Linked DNA regions of Arcticibacter tournemirensis. Each later gene encodes a partner of the first gene's protein in a complex. Links are inferred from orthologs where the notes say so. Each region holds a gene or a part of one and is shown in the gene's direction. Other genes may lie near its edges.

Region 1 (8,108 bases):
CTATCATTCCCAGATCAAATAATACCGAAAGCACTTTTTCCCGCCGGTAAATGCTCATGAATTTTTCTATCATCCACAGAACCAGAAAATTGGCGATTAGAACGGGATTAAGGACGATGAAAGGCTCCAGAAGAGCGGTGGCTGTAACATACAGCAACGCTGGCATAAAAGAAGGTTTTCCTAAAAGATTATAGTTATTAACGATCCTGTTAAGCAGTATTGCCTGTATCAGGACAACAACAGTTGCATAAAAAACACTGCTGAATGGCGTAAAAAGATCTTCAGGGATATTTATGAGTAAGCCAGTATAGGATTCCAGAAGAGAAAAGCTGGATGAGTCAGGTAATCTTAGTAAAACGCCCGTTCGTAATATTATGGCTATTACAACCAGAAATATCAGGTTAACGGGATTTAAACTGCGGAACTGATTGATCATACCTCAACTGGGATTTTAAACGGCAATATTAGGATAAAAGCAGCGAATGCTGAAAATTATATGTCATCGTTTTGAATCCTTCATTTTTTGCAGACTCTTAAAGTGATAGATGCTGTATATTTCGATGAAGCGGATCCACTCGTTGCAGTTCAGCATGCCCAGCCTCTGATGTCGTATTCGCTGGTAGGGTGAGCATTTTAAGATTTTAGGCATCAGCTCATTAAGCTTGCCTGTAAACTTAATAAGGTCGTTCTTTGCTTCTTCCTTAGTTATAACTTTCACGATAGCACTGATATTAGCTGGAATTCGTATCCGACCAGGTGGAAGCTGGCCAAAATATAAGATAAGGCGGCTTATCAAGGGTGCAACATCTCTTTTCTGTTGCTGCTTACCGTAAATACACCTCTCAACAGCCAGAAGTGAACGCATGTTGACCTGAATAATATGGCAATAGATTTCAGCATAGGACCATCTGCCGTTTTCGGGTTTTCTGCAAAATTCCTCTTCAGAAAAATCCTTAAGGGCCTCCTGGTAATCATTAATAACCCTTAGAATAGATTCGGCACACAACCTGGTATTCATAACAAGTTCATTAATTCGTATAACTGTGTTACTTGTACTTCTACATCTTCGGGTTTTGGTTTACCGCCGGGGTTAAAATAAATAGCACTCATTCCATAGCTCAACGCACCCCTTATGTCTGCTTCCAAGCTGTCTCCAACCATCAGGCTCTCCTCCTTTTGCGCTCCTGCACCCTTCAATGCGAAATCAAAAATGGCCCTGTCAGGCTTGTTAAAGCCTACATTCTCAGATATTACTACAGTTTTAAAATATCTCTCCAATCCGCAGAGATCTACCTTCATTTGGGTAGATTCTAAAAACCCATTTGAAATGAGATGCAGACTGTACCTTTCTTCCAAATAGCTTAAGGTCTCATGAACGTGGGGAAAAAGATTTGTCTTCGTCGGACAGATACGGACATAGTCATCTTCAAAAAGAGTAGGTATTATCTCAGGCGGCACACCAAGATCGAGGAAAGTCTTTTTAAAACGGGTCTGCCTCAGCTGGTCTTTCGAAATCTTTCCCTCATGATATGAAGTCCATAGTTCATGATTGTTTTTTGTATAGGTGTCAATGAAGGTATCTGCACAGGAAACACCTAATTCGTCGAGCTCATAGGTTTTATATAACTCCTGCAGTGTTTCCTCCGCATTTTTATCAAAATCCCATAGCGTATGGTCTAAATCGAAAAAAATGTGCTTATACCTCATGTCACTCTTTTATTCCAAAAGCGAGATCGCCCGCGTCGCCTAATCCTGGAACAATATATGCCTTGGTGGTCATTTCCTCGTCGACGGCTCCCAGCCATAATCTAGCTTTTGGCAGGTTTGCCTTTACATAAGCCACCCCTTCGGTACTGGCTATTACAGATACGATATGCAACTGCTTGATCTTATACTGATCGAGCAACTCTTTACAGCTTAAGACTATGCTTCTTCCGGTTGCGAGCATTGTATCGGCCACTATAACAATCTTGCCGTTTAAGTCTGGGCTGGTTACATATTCCTTTTGAATAACAAAGCCGTCGTCTTTAGTTGTCTGCCTGTACGCTGCAATAAAGGCAGAATCAGCTTTATCAAAGTAATTAAGCAGACCCTGATGAAGCGGCAGCCCGGCGCGAAGAATAGTTGCAAGAACCGGGTGTTCTTCCACTACTGAAACGAGAGCCGTACCGAGAGGGGTCTCAAACTCTGTATCTATATACGCTAAAGTTTTACTGATTTCGTAAGCAAAGATCTCCCCCAGGCGTTCGAGATTTTTACGAAAACGCATACTATCCTGCTGTATCTGAGCATCCCGTAATTCTGCCAGGAAATTATTTCCAATCGAGGGCGTATTATTTAAAACAAACATATAATGATAAAAATAAGCATTTCTATCTTATAGAAGTAATATAATCGGCAAATGTTGCGCTGGCATTAAATGAATATTCAACTAAACTAAAATACCAGAACAGCGTTTTGCTTTAATGGCGCTAGTGAATGCTTTGTTAAGCTAAAGGGGATTGCAGAAATTGCACTGTAATTCGCCAGTCTGTTCAACCCGAACACCGGGGGGTTCGGCATATTTCATTATCTTTGATCTTGCATGGATTTTAAATTAATATCTGACTATCAACCCACGGGTGATCAGCCTGAGGCAATCAGACAGCTGGTTGAAGGGGTACAGAACGGGGATCATTATCAGACACTTCTGGGGGTTACGGGATCAGGGAAGACATTTTCTATTGCCAACGTGATACAACAAACCCAGAAGCCAACGCTCATCTTAAGTCATAATAAGACCCTGGCGGCCCAGCTTTATGGCGAATTTAAGCAGTTCTTTCCCGAAAATTCCGTTAATTACTTTGTATCCTATTACGATTACTACCAACCGGAAGCTTACATTGCTACCACGAATACATATATTGAAAAGGACCTTCAAATAAATGATGAGATAGAAAAACTACGACTTCGGACAACATCGTCGCTTATGTCGGGAAGGAGAGACGTCATCGTTGTTTCTTCAATCTCCTGCATTTATGGCATGGGCAATCCGGAGGATTTTTACAATTCGGTTTTCCGTTTTGCCGTAGGAACACGAATTAGCAGGAATGCGTTTCTTCACCGCCTGGTTGAAATTCTTTATTCGAGAACGACCGCCGATTTCAGAAGAGGGACATTCAGGGTTAAGGGTGATACAGTAGACATCTATCCGGCCTACCTCGATTATGCTTACAGGGTAAGCTTTTTCGGTGATGATATTGAAGAGCTAAGCATCATAGATCCGTCAACTGCCAAAACGATCGAGAAAATGACGCATATGGTTGTATATCCGGCAAATCTGTTTGTTACTCCGCGTGACCGGTTTAATAAATCGGTATGGGCAATCCAGGAAGAGCTCGAAACGCGTAAGCAGCAATTGATCGGAGAACAACGATTTCTTGAAGCAAAACGGCTTGAAGAAAGGGTGAATTACGACCTGGAAATGATGCGTGAACTAGGTTACTGCAGCGGAATAGAAAACTACTCGCGTTTCTTCGACGGACGTACACCAGGGATGCGTCCCTTTTGCCTGCTCGATTACTTTCCTGATGACTATCTCATGGTAATTGATGAAAGTCACGCCACGGTTCCGCAGATCAGAGCGATGTATGGCGGTGACCGTTCGAGAAAAATGGCACTGGTGGACTACGGGTTCAGGCTTCCGGCAGCGCTTGATAACCGTCCTCTTAACTTTGAAGAGTTTGAAAGACTTGCCCCCCAAACCATATATGTGAGTGCTACTCCGGGCGATTTCGAGCTTGAAAAGTCGGGAGGTGTAGTCGTGGAGCAGGTGATCCGACCTACCGGGCTTCTTGATCCAACTATAGAAATCAGGCCTGTAATCAACCAGGTGGATGATCTTCTGGAGGAAGTAGATCAGACGGTTAAGCTGGGTGACCGTATACTCGTTACTACCCTTACCAAAAGGATGGCTGAAGAGCTCACTAAATATATGGACCGGCTTGGCATCAGGGTGCGATATATTCACTCAGAAGTTAAGACTTTAGAAAGGGTGGAAATTCTCAGGGGCTTACGGCTAGGTGAATTTGACGTTCTGGTGGGGATCAACCTTCTCAGAGAGGGACTTGATCTTCCTGAAGTGTCTCTGGTAGCAATCCTGGATGCGGATAAGGAGGGATTCCTGCGCTCGGAACGCTCATTGATCCAGACTATCGGACGTGCTGCAAGAAATGACCGGGGAAAGGTAATTATGTATGCCGACAAGATTACTGATAGCATGCGTATTACCATTGACGAAACGAACAGGAGACGCGAAAAGCAGATAAAATACAATGAAGAGCATGGTATTACTCCACGCACGGTTGGTAAATCAAAAGAAGCAATTATAGAACAAACCTCGGTAGTTGATTTTAAGGGTGGTGTGCAGAAGGTATATGTGGGTGCGGATGAAGTGAATTCTGTAGCTGCCGATCCGATCGTTCAATATATGAGTAAGCCGGAACTGAAAAAGGCTATTGATAAAACGAAAAAAGATATGCTTGCTGCGGCGAAAGATCTGGATTTTCTTTTAGCCGCGAAACTTCGAGATGAGATGTTTGCACTGGAAAAGGAAATGGAAGGACGGGGGTAGGAAGTTGTGAGATGTGGGTTGCATGTTGTATAGAGTATCAAGATATTAGTATCAGGTATCAAGAGTGTGGCTTACTTTTAAAATAAATCAACTTTAGCAGCTGAATGCTGACGGCTGATTGCTAATTACTGATTGCTATCTTTGCTTAAAGCTAAAACAATGAACGGACAAAACAGAAAAGATATTTATCCGGGTCTTGAGGTAGAGATCATTCTAAAAAAAGACCAGCGGACAGGGAAACGAACAAGGGGCTTCGTTAAAGATTTGCTTACTAGTTCATCCTTTCATTCGAGGGGCATTAAAGTACGTTTGGAGGATGGTCAAATAGGACGTGTAGCGGAAATAATTGAAGAAGGTTAGCTGTATTTTATTTCATACAAATGTAAATGTTGCTTTACAGATGTAATATTTTAGAGGTTTAATCGTCATATTTGTATTTATAAAGAATGGCATTACTTAAATTTTTATTTATAACGATCTGCATACTGTGGCTAATCAAAATGATTGTCAGGCTACTGTTACCTCTTCTGTTTCAGAAGATGGTTAACAAAGCGCAACAGCAGGTTAACAATCAATACCGGCAGCAACGCCAAAGTAGCAGAAGCTCAAACCGAGCTTCTGAAAAGATCAGCATCGACTATATCCCCCCTAAAGATAAAGAAGCAAGGGCTGCAGATAAGGCGGGTGACTTTATCGACTTTGAAGAGATAAAGTAACAGCGGTATTATTTTGCAATGATTACCCAACCCCGGTAAACTTCAGGCTTAAGACGAGGCTTCGGTGAAATAACATAATAATATACTCCTGGCGGAAGATCCTGCCCGTTTAGTTTTCCATCCCATGGTTTTAAATAACCGGTCTCCGAAAAAACTAATGATCCGTATCTGTTATACACTTTTATATCAGATTGGGGATAAAAGGCAAGAGCTTCAATATTCCAGACGTCGTTGACCCCATCTCCATTGGGGGAAAAAGTATTTGGAATAATAAGCTTCTTAAACACTTTTACAAAAACTTCCTCTGAGGTGCTGGTGCATTGATTATTTGATTCGGCATGAAGGGTGTAGACCATGTCAGATGGCGGACTGGCTTTTGGACGCAAAGAGGCAGGATCGTCGAGATAGTCTGATGGCGTCCAATAGTATCTGAGCCCGGCAGGACCTGTCACCTCTCCTTCTAACATCACAGAATCGCCTTCGATTATTACTTTATCAGAACCTGCGTTAGCTATCGCTGGTTGCAAAACGGTAACGAGTACTTCATCCGAAACACTGCAGGCCCCATTAGACACAGAAACTGTATAAGCAGTAGTTTGCAGGGGTGTAGCAATAGGATCCGAACTGTTGGCATCAGACAATCCTACAGATGGTACCCATTTATACGATGTTCCTCCTTTAGCGTGCAAAGCAGTACTACCACCTATACAAATTGTGACATCATCTCCTGCATTAGCTACTGGCGGTGGAACGACTTCCACCCTTGTTTGATCCGTTTGGATACATCCGGCAGCAGAAGTAACAGTAACTTGATATACTCCGGCTGCGGCAGCTGTAATATTTCTGATGACAGGCGATTGTTCGGACGATACAAACCCATTGGGGCCGGTCCACCTATATAACGTTCCACCCTGTGCTGCTAAAGCCAGGTTGTCACCATAGCACACGGGGCCATCATTCCGTGCAGCAGGAACTGGCTTAGGGTTTACAGCAATAGTAAAAACATTTGAATTAATCCGGCATCGCTCGGAGCCGAACATAGCCGGCTCACCTACTGTAAGACGGTACAAATAGTTACCTGGCGGTGCATCAGCAAATGAAACCTGAAGTCGATCCGTTACTTCGCCTGTTACATCCCTCCATGCAGTACCATCATAACGCTGCCACTGTGTAAGCGGATTCAAAAATTCGCCGGATACCGATGCAACTAAATCCACATTGACGTCATCTCCTTCGCAAAAGTTTGTCAATGTGTTACCTGATGAAGTTGCTACTACTACATTAGGCCCACACGGCCTGAATGTAATGTCGTCCAGAACAAGATCATTCCCCAATCCTCCCGGCCCGTTATTCCGTATATTCAATACAACTTCAGAAGTATTAGCAGGAGTAGTAAAAAAAAATCCGTACTGAAGCCATTGCGGAGTACTGCTTTGAGGAATCTCCCCGGTGGTATAGGGCTGACCAATAGGATCACCGCCAGCGGTTTCAACCCAAAATGTAATATTTGGTTTCAAGCCGTCGTATCCCGTCAGAAGATTCATGACCCACGCAGCAGCTTCATATTTGGTACCCGGACAAAGCCCATCGATACTCACTCTATAAAAGGTACCGGGATCGTAAGAGGCATTAACCAGCATCATATAGCCGTCAGTGTCTCCCGGCGTATGATCATATGTTGAAAACCAGTTTTGGTTCATACCCGAGGTATTGTTCACTATGGTGTAAAAACCGTCATCCACATTAGTACCAGAGTATCGGTAATTCGTAATCCCAGCAGCAAGAGGGTTCCCTCTTGAAGTGCTTCCTCTGCCAAAATCGATGTTAACAATCGGGTCGCCCAAGCTACCGGTACACAGCTGGGCTGCTGCAGAAAGAGGAGAAAAGAAAACCCAAAAACTGATTAGCCAGCAAAAATATGAAGAGGACCCAAAAGGAATCATTATAGTAAAAAACAGATCTAAAGAGGGAAGAAAGATAAATAAGAATTAAGAGAAACAGTATAGTTTTATTTTATAATTTCCTGATTGATCAACACTAATGTTCTTTGTCTGTTCACTATCCCCCAAAAAGTTCTATTTTTGGTCTTCAATAATTTGAATAATGAGTAACTGGTTTAAACGTAACGGTGTACATCTGGCCATCATCGGGCTTTTCATAGTAATGTGTTTTATCTATTTCAGTCCGGCTCTTCAGGGTAAGATACTTTATCAGGGTGATGTTTTACAGGCAAAAGCCATGCAGAAAGAGATAATGGACTTTAAAGCCAAAGACGGAACAGCGCCATTATGGACTAATTCTATGTTCGGCGGAATGCCCGCTTATCAGATATGGGCGCAGTTTCCCAAGAATATTACGACTTATGTAATAACCTTTTTCAAAACCGTATTCCCGAATCCGATAGATGTCGTCCTTTTGTATTTATTGGGGGCCTACCTTTTATTTTGTGCACTGCGGGTAAATCCGTGGCTAGCTGCTGCGGGTGCTATTGCCTTTGCATTTTCTTCATATAACTTCATTATTATAGAAGCCGGCCATAGTAATAAAGCGCTCGCCATTGCATTTTTCGCACCGGTAATCGCTGGTGTTATACTCACATTCAGAGGGAAACATGTCTGGGGGGCGACGATTGCGGCGCTTTTCCTTGCGCTGGAAATCAGGTCGAACCACATACAAATGACGTATTATCTGTTCCTCGTGTTGTTGATTCTCGCAGGAATCGAACTTTACCATGCTATTAAGACTAAAACAACAAAAGGATTCTTAAAATCGGTAGGCTT
Region 2 (4,621 bases), 1.2 Mb from region 1 along the record:
TTACCTCTGTTTATATTCAGCAAAATAAGTTCGAAAAGGCCGAAGAAACACGCGATGAAGGACTGGCCTATGCTCGACTAGTTAAGGATAATAAATTAGAACAAGACTATAACTATACTTCTTACGAACTCGAAAATAAAAGAAAGCGTTATCAGCAGGCCCTATACTACCTAAGAGAAGTGTATAAAATTGATAGCATGAGTTTTAGAAGTCAGGTTTCTGAAAAAATTGGCTTACTTCAGGAACAATATACTTATCGTGAAAAGGAAAGAGAGAACCAGTTAATTATAGAGCGACAGAAAACAAGCAAGATTTTATATTGGGCCACGACAATAGTGCTTATACTGTCAATTGTAGTTATCATCCTTCTGGTAATGAGCGTCAGGAAGAAGTCCAAAACCAACAAGCAGCTCCAGGCACTGAATGATGAAATATCTCTTCAGAAAGAAAACCTTGACAGGATAAATCATAACCTTGAAGAAATAATTGCCGACCGGACAAAAGACCTTCAAATTAAGAACAAGAAACTCTCCGCCTACTCCTCGCACCTATCGCATCAGATAAGAAGTCCTATTGCTACCATGAAAGGATTGATGCTTCTTGAACAGGAAAATCTTATTGAAGAAGAAGAATTTGTGAAAGAAATTGGGAAATGCGTGAATGAAATTGATGATAAGATTCTAAACATTAACGAAACGCTTCACAATCCGGAAGATCAGGGTTTTTAGTGCATTTTGAAATAAAGAATCGGAAGGGCACAGATATTCGTGCTCATTCTTTAATTTTGTAGCCTTAACAAGAGGATCAGGTTTTGGAATATTTACAGGGATTAAATCCTTCACAAAAAGCGGCGGTATTACAAATCAAAGGGCCGGTAATGATTGTTGCCGGAGCGGGATCAGGAAAAACCCGTGTTATTACTTATAGAGTGGCACATCTTATTAAATCAGGAGTAGATCCTTTTAATATCCTTGTGCTTACTTTTACCAATAAGGCTGCAAAAGAAATGCGGGAGAGGATAATGAAAGTAGTCGGTCCCGAGGCAAAAAACATTTGGATGGGTACTTTCCACTCGGTTTTTGCAAAGATACTGCGTGTAGAAGCTGAAAAGATTGGCTACCCTAATAACTTCACCATTTACGACACCGACGACAGCAAGAGTCTTATCAGGGCAATCCTGAAAGAGCAGCAGCTTGACGATAAGCTTTATAATGCTAATTTCGTTTATAACCGAATTTCTTCTGCAAAAAACAACCTCATTTCAGCTGCCGAATACCAAAAAAACGAGCATATACAGTCAGAAGATTTTTCCTCTGGCAGAGGAAAACTGGGCGAAATTTATCAAATATATGCTCAGAGATGCTTCAAAGCCGGAGCTATGGATTTTGATGATCTTCTCTTCAAAACCAACGTTCTTTTAAGAGAGCATCCCGACGTGCTTTATAAGTATCAAAACAAGTTTAAATACCTGATGGTCGACGAGTATCAGGATACGAATTTTTCGCAGTATCTTATTGTAAAAAAACTCGCGGCTATTAACGAAAATATTTGTGTAGTGGGCGATGACGCTCAAAGTATCTATGCCTTTAGAGGAGCCAATATCCAGAATATTCTAAATTTCGAAAAAGATTATCCGGACCTTAAAGTATTTAAACTTGAGCAGAACTATCGTTCAACACAGAACATTGTTAATGTTGCCAATAGTATAATTGCCAACAACAAAAACCAGCTTAAAAAGAACGTCTTTTCGGAAAACGAAATGGGCGATAAAATAAAAGTCGCCAGGGCCTTCAGTGATAACGAAGAGGGCAAGATTATAGCGGAAAGCATCATGCAGGAACGGACCGTTAAGGGTCTCAAGTACCATGATTTTGCTATCCTTTATCGCACCAATGCGCAGTCGCGGGCGATGGAAGAGGCACTTCGGAAATTAAATGTCCCCTATAAGATCTATGGAGGACTATCATTCTATCAACGGAAGGAAATCAAGGATTTGATTGCGTATTTCAGGCTTACGTTTAACCCGAATGATGAAGAAGCGCTAAAGAGGGTGATAAACTATCCAAGAAGAGGAATTGGCGACACCACGATAGAACGAGTTGTAATAGCGGCCGATAAGAGTAACCTTACCCTATGGCAGGTTATTAATGAGGCGGCAAGCCACCTTGACCCGAGAAGCGCTACTGCCGTGGGCAACTTCGCAACCCTCATTCTGAGCTTCCAGGCAATTACAAAAACGCATTCAGCTTATGAAGCCGCTTTGCATATAGCGCAGCATTCAGGTCTTTTAAAAGACTTGTACGAGGATAAATCAATAGAAGGACTTAACCGTTATGAAAACATACAGGAACTTTTGAACGGGATCAAAGAATTTAGTGAAAGAGAGGACATTGCTGAACGAGGGCTGGATGTCTTTATGCAGGACGTAGCTCTTTTAACGAATGACGATAACGATAAAAACCCGGATGCAGACACGGTTTCGCTGATGACTATTCATTCCGCTAAAGGGCTAGAATTTCCGCATGTGTATGTCGTTGGGCTGGAGGAAAACTTATTCCCGTCGCAGATGTCGTTAAATTCCCGCTCGGATCTGGAGGAAGAAAGGCGTCTTTTTTATGTTGCTATTACCCGGGCAGAGAAAAAGCTGACACTCTCCTATGCAACGTCCCGCTATCGCTGGGGCACATTGACAAGCTGCGAACCGAGCCGCTTTATTGATGAAATTGATGCGAGTTATCTCGAGCTGGAGTTTCGGCAGCAGGCAAAATCGCCTGACAAAAATCCTTTCTTCAATGACGAGAGGACTGCCTGGAGCAATAACACTCCGGATACATTCTCAAAACCCAAGCCTGCTGTTAATCAACGAACAACATCGATATTACCTAAGGCGCATGTGCCTACTCCTGACTTTGCGCCTTCTGATACCTCCGGCTTGCAAGTAGGAATGGAAGTTGAACATGAGCGATTCGGCTTTGGTAAAGTAATAAATATTGAAGGCAACAAGCCCGATATTAAAGCAACTATATTTTTTAAAGAATTGGGACAGAAGCAACTTTTGCTTAAATTTGCAAAGCTGCGTATAGTTACGTAATTTCCAGAAATAATAATAATTCCGGCCGGGAAACTTCCCCCCCAAACAAGAATATTAGATGACATTTGATTATAATACTACAAGGAGAAAACTAATCCTTGCTGAATATGGCAGAAACGTACAAAATATGGTTGCATACATCTGCGATCTGCCAACAAAAGAAGAAAGGAACCGTCACGCACAGGTTGTCATAGATCTTATGGGCTTTCTCAACCCTCATTTGCGTGATGTGGCCGATTTCAAACATAAATTATGGGATCATCTCCATATTATCTCTGATTTTAAGATTGATGTCGATTCTCCCTATCCCAAGCCTTCTCCTGATGCGATTCACATTAAGCCCGAACCCCTGGGATATCCACAGAAGCGTATAAGGTATAAGCATTATGGGAAGACCGTAGAGATACTGATGCAAAAGGCAAAGACCATAGACGATCCTGAGCGGAAACAGCTAATGGTTCAGTCTATTGCTAATTTCATGAAGATGGCCTACGTTACATGGAATAAAGATTCGGTTGCAGATGAAACCATTATCAACGATCTCAAAGAGTTATCAAACGGAGAATTGGTGCTTGAAGATAATGTAAACCTAACTAAGGTTGAATTCAGGCCAAATGCACCGGGCCTTCGCCAAAAAAATCAACAGAAAAGCAATAACCAGAACGGTAAAAACCGGCAAAACAATCGGGGCCAGGGAAACAGACCGAAAAGCAACGGAAAACGTTATTAATATGAGTAATGAGATATGAGATATGAGTTTTAACCAGCTTATATCTCATATCTCATTACTCATGACTCATAATTAACAGACATGAACGCATTCGAAATTAACGGAGGAAAACCTCTGAGGGGAGAGATCATTCCTCAGGGAGCAAAAAATGAAGCCTTACAGGTAATTTCCGCTGTACTTTTAACAGAAGAACAGGTAATCATAAGCAATGTTCCTGATATAAAAGATGTCAATAAGCTGATAGAGCTTTTGGGAGATCTGGGCGTTCGTGTAGAGCACCTGAAAAAAGATACATACTCTTTTCAGGCTAAAGACATTGATCTCGACTTCTTCATGTCAGAGCAGTTTAAGGCTAAAGGCGGGAGTCTGCGGGGTTCAATTATGATAGTTGGTCCCCTTCTGGCACGTTTCGGCAAGGCTTCTATTCCAAAGCCCGGAGGTGATAAAATAGGAAGAAGAAGACTAGATACGCATTTTCTGGGATTCGAGAAACTCGGCGCTAAATTTAATTATAATTCAAAAACTAATTTTTTTAATGTCGACGCCAGTCATTTAAAGGGAGCTTACATACTTCTTGATGAAGCATCCGTTACCGGTACCGCCAACGTGATCATGGCGGCAGTTCTGGCAAAAGGGATCACTACGATTTACAACGCCGCCTGCGAACCTTACATTCAGCAGCTCTGTAAAATGTTAAATCGGATGGGCGCGAAAATATCAGGCATAGGCTCGAACCTGCTGAATATAGAAGGAGTTGAAAAGCTTGGGGGAACAGAACATAGATTACTTCCAGACATGAT

The links.
Region 2: the proteins of uvrB (region 1) and BDE36_RS08110 are in contact, whole or in part, in a crystal structure (PDB 7EGT), measured with the Thermus thermophilus proteins. The link is inferred for Arcticibacter tournemirensis from one-to-one orthologs. Residues at the interface, in WP_096411307.1 of Thermus thermophilus: Glu23, Leu25, Arg26, Asp27, Gly28, Glu29, Arg30, Phe31, Arg55, Glu326, Asp327, Phe328, Glu379, Ser382, Gln383, His398, Gly400, Arg401; in WP_096412145.1 of Thermus thermophilus: His654, Arg656, Phe657, Gln666, Asp668, Glu669, Lys680, Arg681, Leu682, Ser683, Lys685, Tyr686, Ala687.

The regions. Positions count from the first base shown.
Region 1 is NZ_VFPL01000001.1:732,385-740,492, reverse strand. The notes cover bases 2,143-5,098. They hold uvrB (excinuclease ABC subunit UvrB), read left to right. Parts: upstream 2,143-2,584; coding sequence 2,585-4,612; downstream 4,613-5,098. Other genes in these bases: BDE36_RS03180 (DUF4834 family protein), read left to right, coding at 5,059-5,098; BDE36_RS03185 (YwbE family protein), read left to right, coding at 4,772-4,972; upp (uracil phosphoribosyltransferase), read right to left, coding at 2,143-2,350. Also shown: BDE36_RS03210 (DUF6427 family protein), read right to left, coding at 1-436; BDE36_RS03205 (DinB family protein), read right to left, coding at 500-1,018; BDE36_RS03200 (YjjG family noncanonical pyrimidine nucleotidase), read right to left, coding at 1,015-1,707; more of upp, read right to left, coding at 1,709-2,142; more of BDE36_RS03180, read left to right, coding at 5,099-5,328; BDE36_RS03175 (T9SS type B sorting domain-containing protein), read right to left, coding at 5,337-7,271; BDE36_RS03170 (YfhO family protein), read left to right, coding at 7,432-8,108. UniProt on the Escherichia coli protein: The UvrABC repair system catalyzes the recognition and processing of DNA lesions. A damage recognition complex composed of 2 UvrA and 2 UvrB subunits scans DNA for abnormalities.
Region 2 is NZ_VFPL01000001.1:1,930,686-1,935,306, reverse strand. What follows is about bases 423-3,451. They hold BDE36_RS08110 (ATP-dependent helicase), read left to right. Parts: upstream 423-811; coding sequence 812-3,091; downstream 3,092-3,451. Other genes in these bases: BDE36_RS08105 (DUF4290 domain-containing protein), read left to right, coding at 3,150-3,451; BDE36_RS08115 (tetratricopeptide repeat protein), read left to right, coding at 423-728. Outside these bases: more of BDE36_RS08115, read left to right, coding at 1-422; more of BDE36_RS08105, read left to right, coding at 3,452-3,821; murA (UDP-N-acetylglucosamine 1-carboxyvinyltransferase), read left to right, coding at 3,903-4,621. UniProt on the Escherichia coli protein: A helicase with DNA-dependent ATPase activity. Unwinds DNA duplexes with 3'-5' polarity. Translocates on single-stranded DNA with 3'-5' polarity. Initiates unwinding more efficiently from a nicked substrate than double-stranded DNA.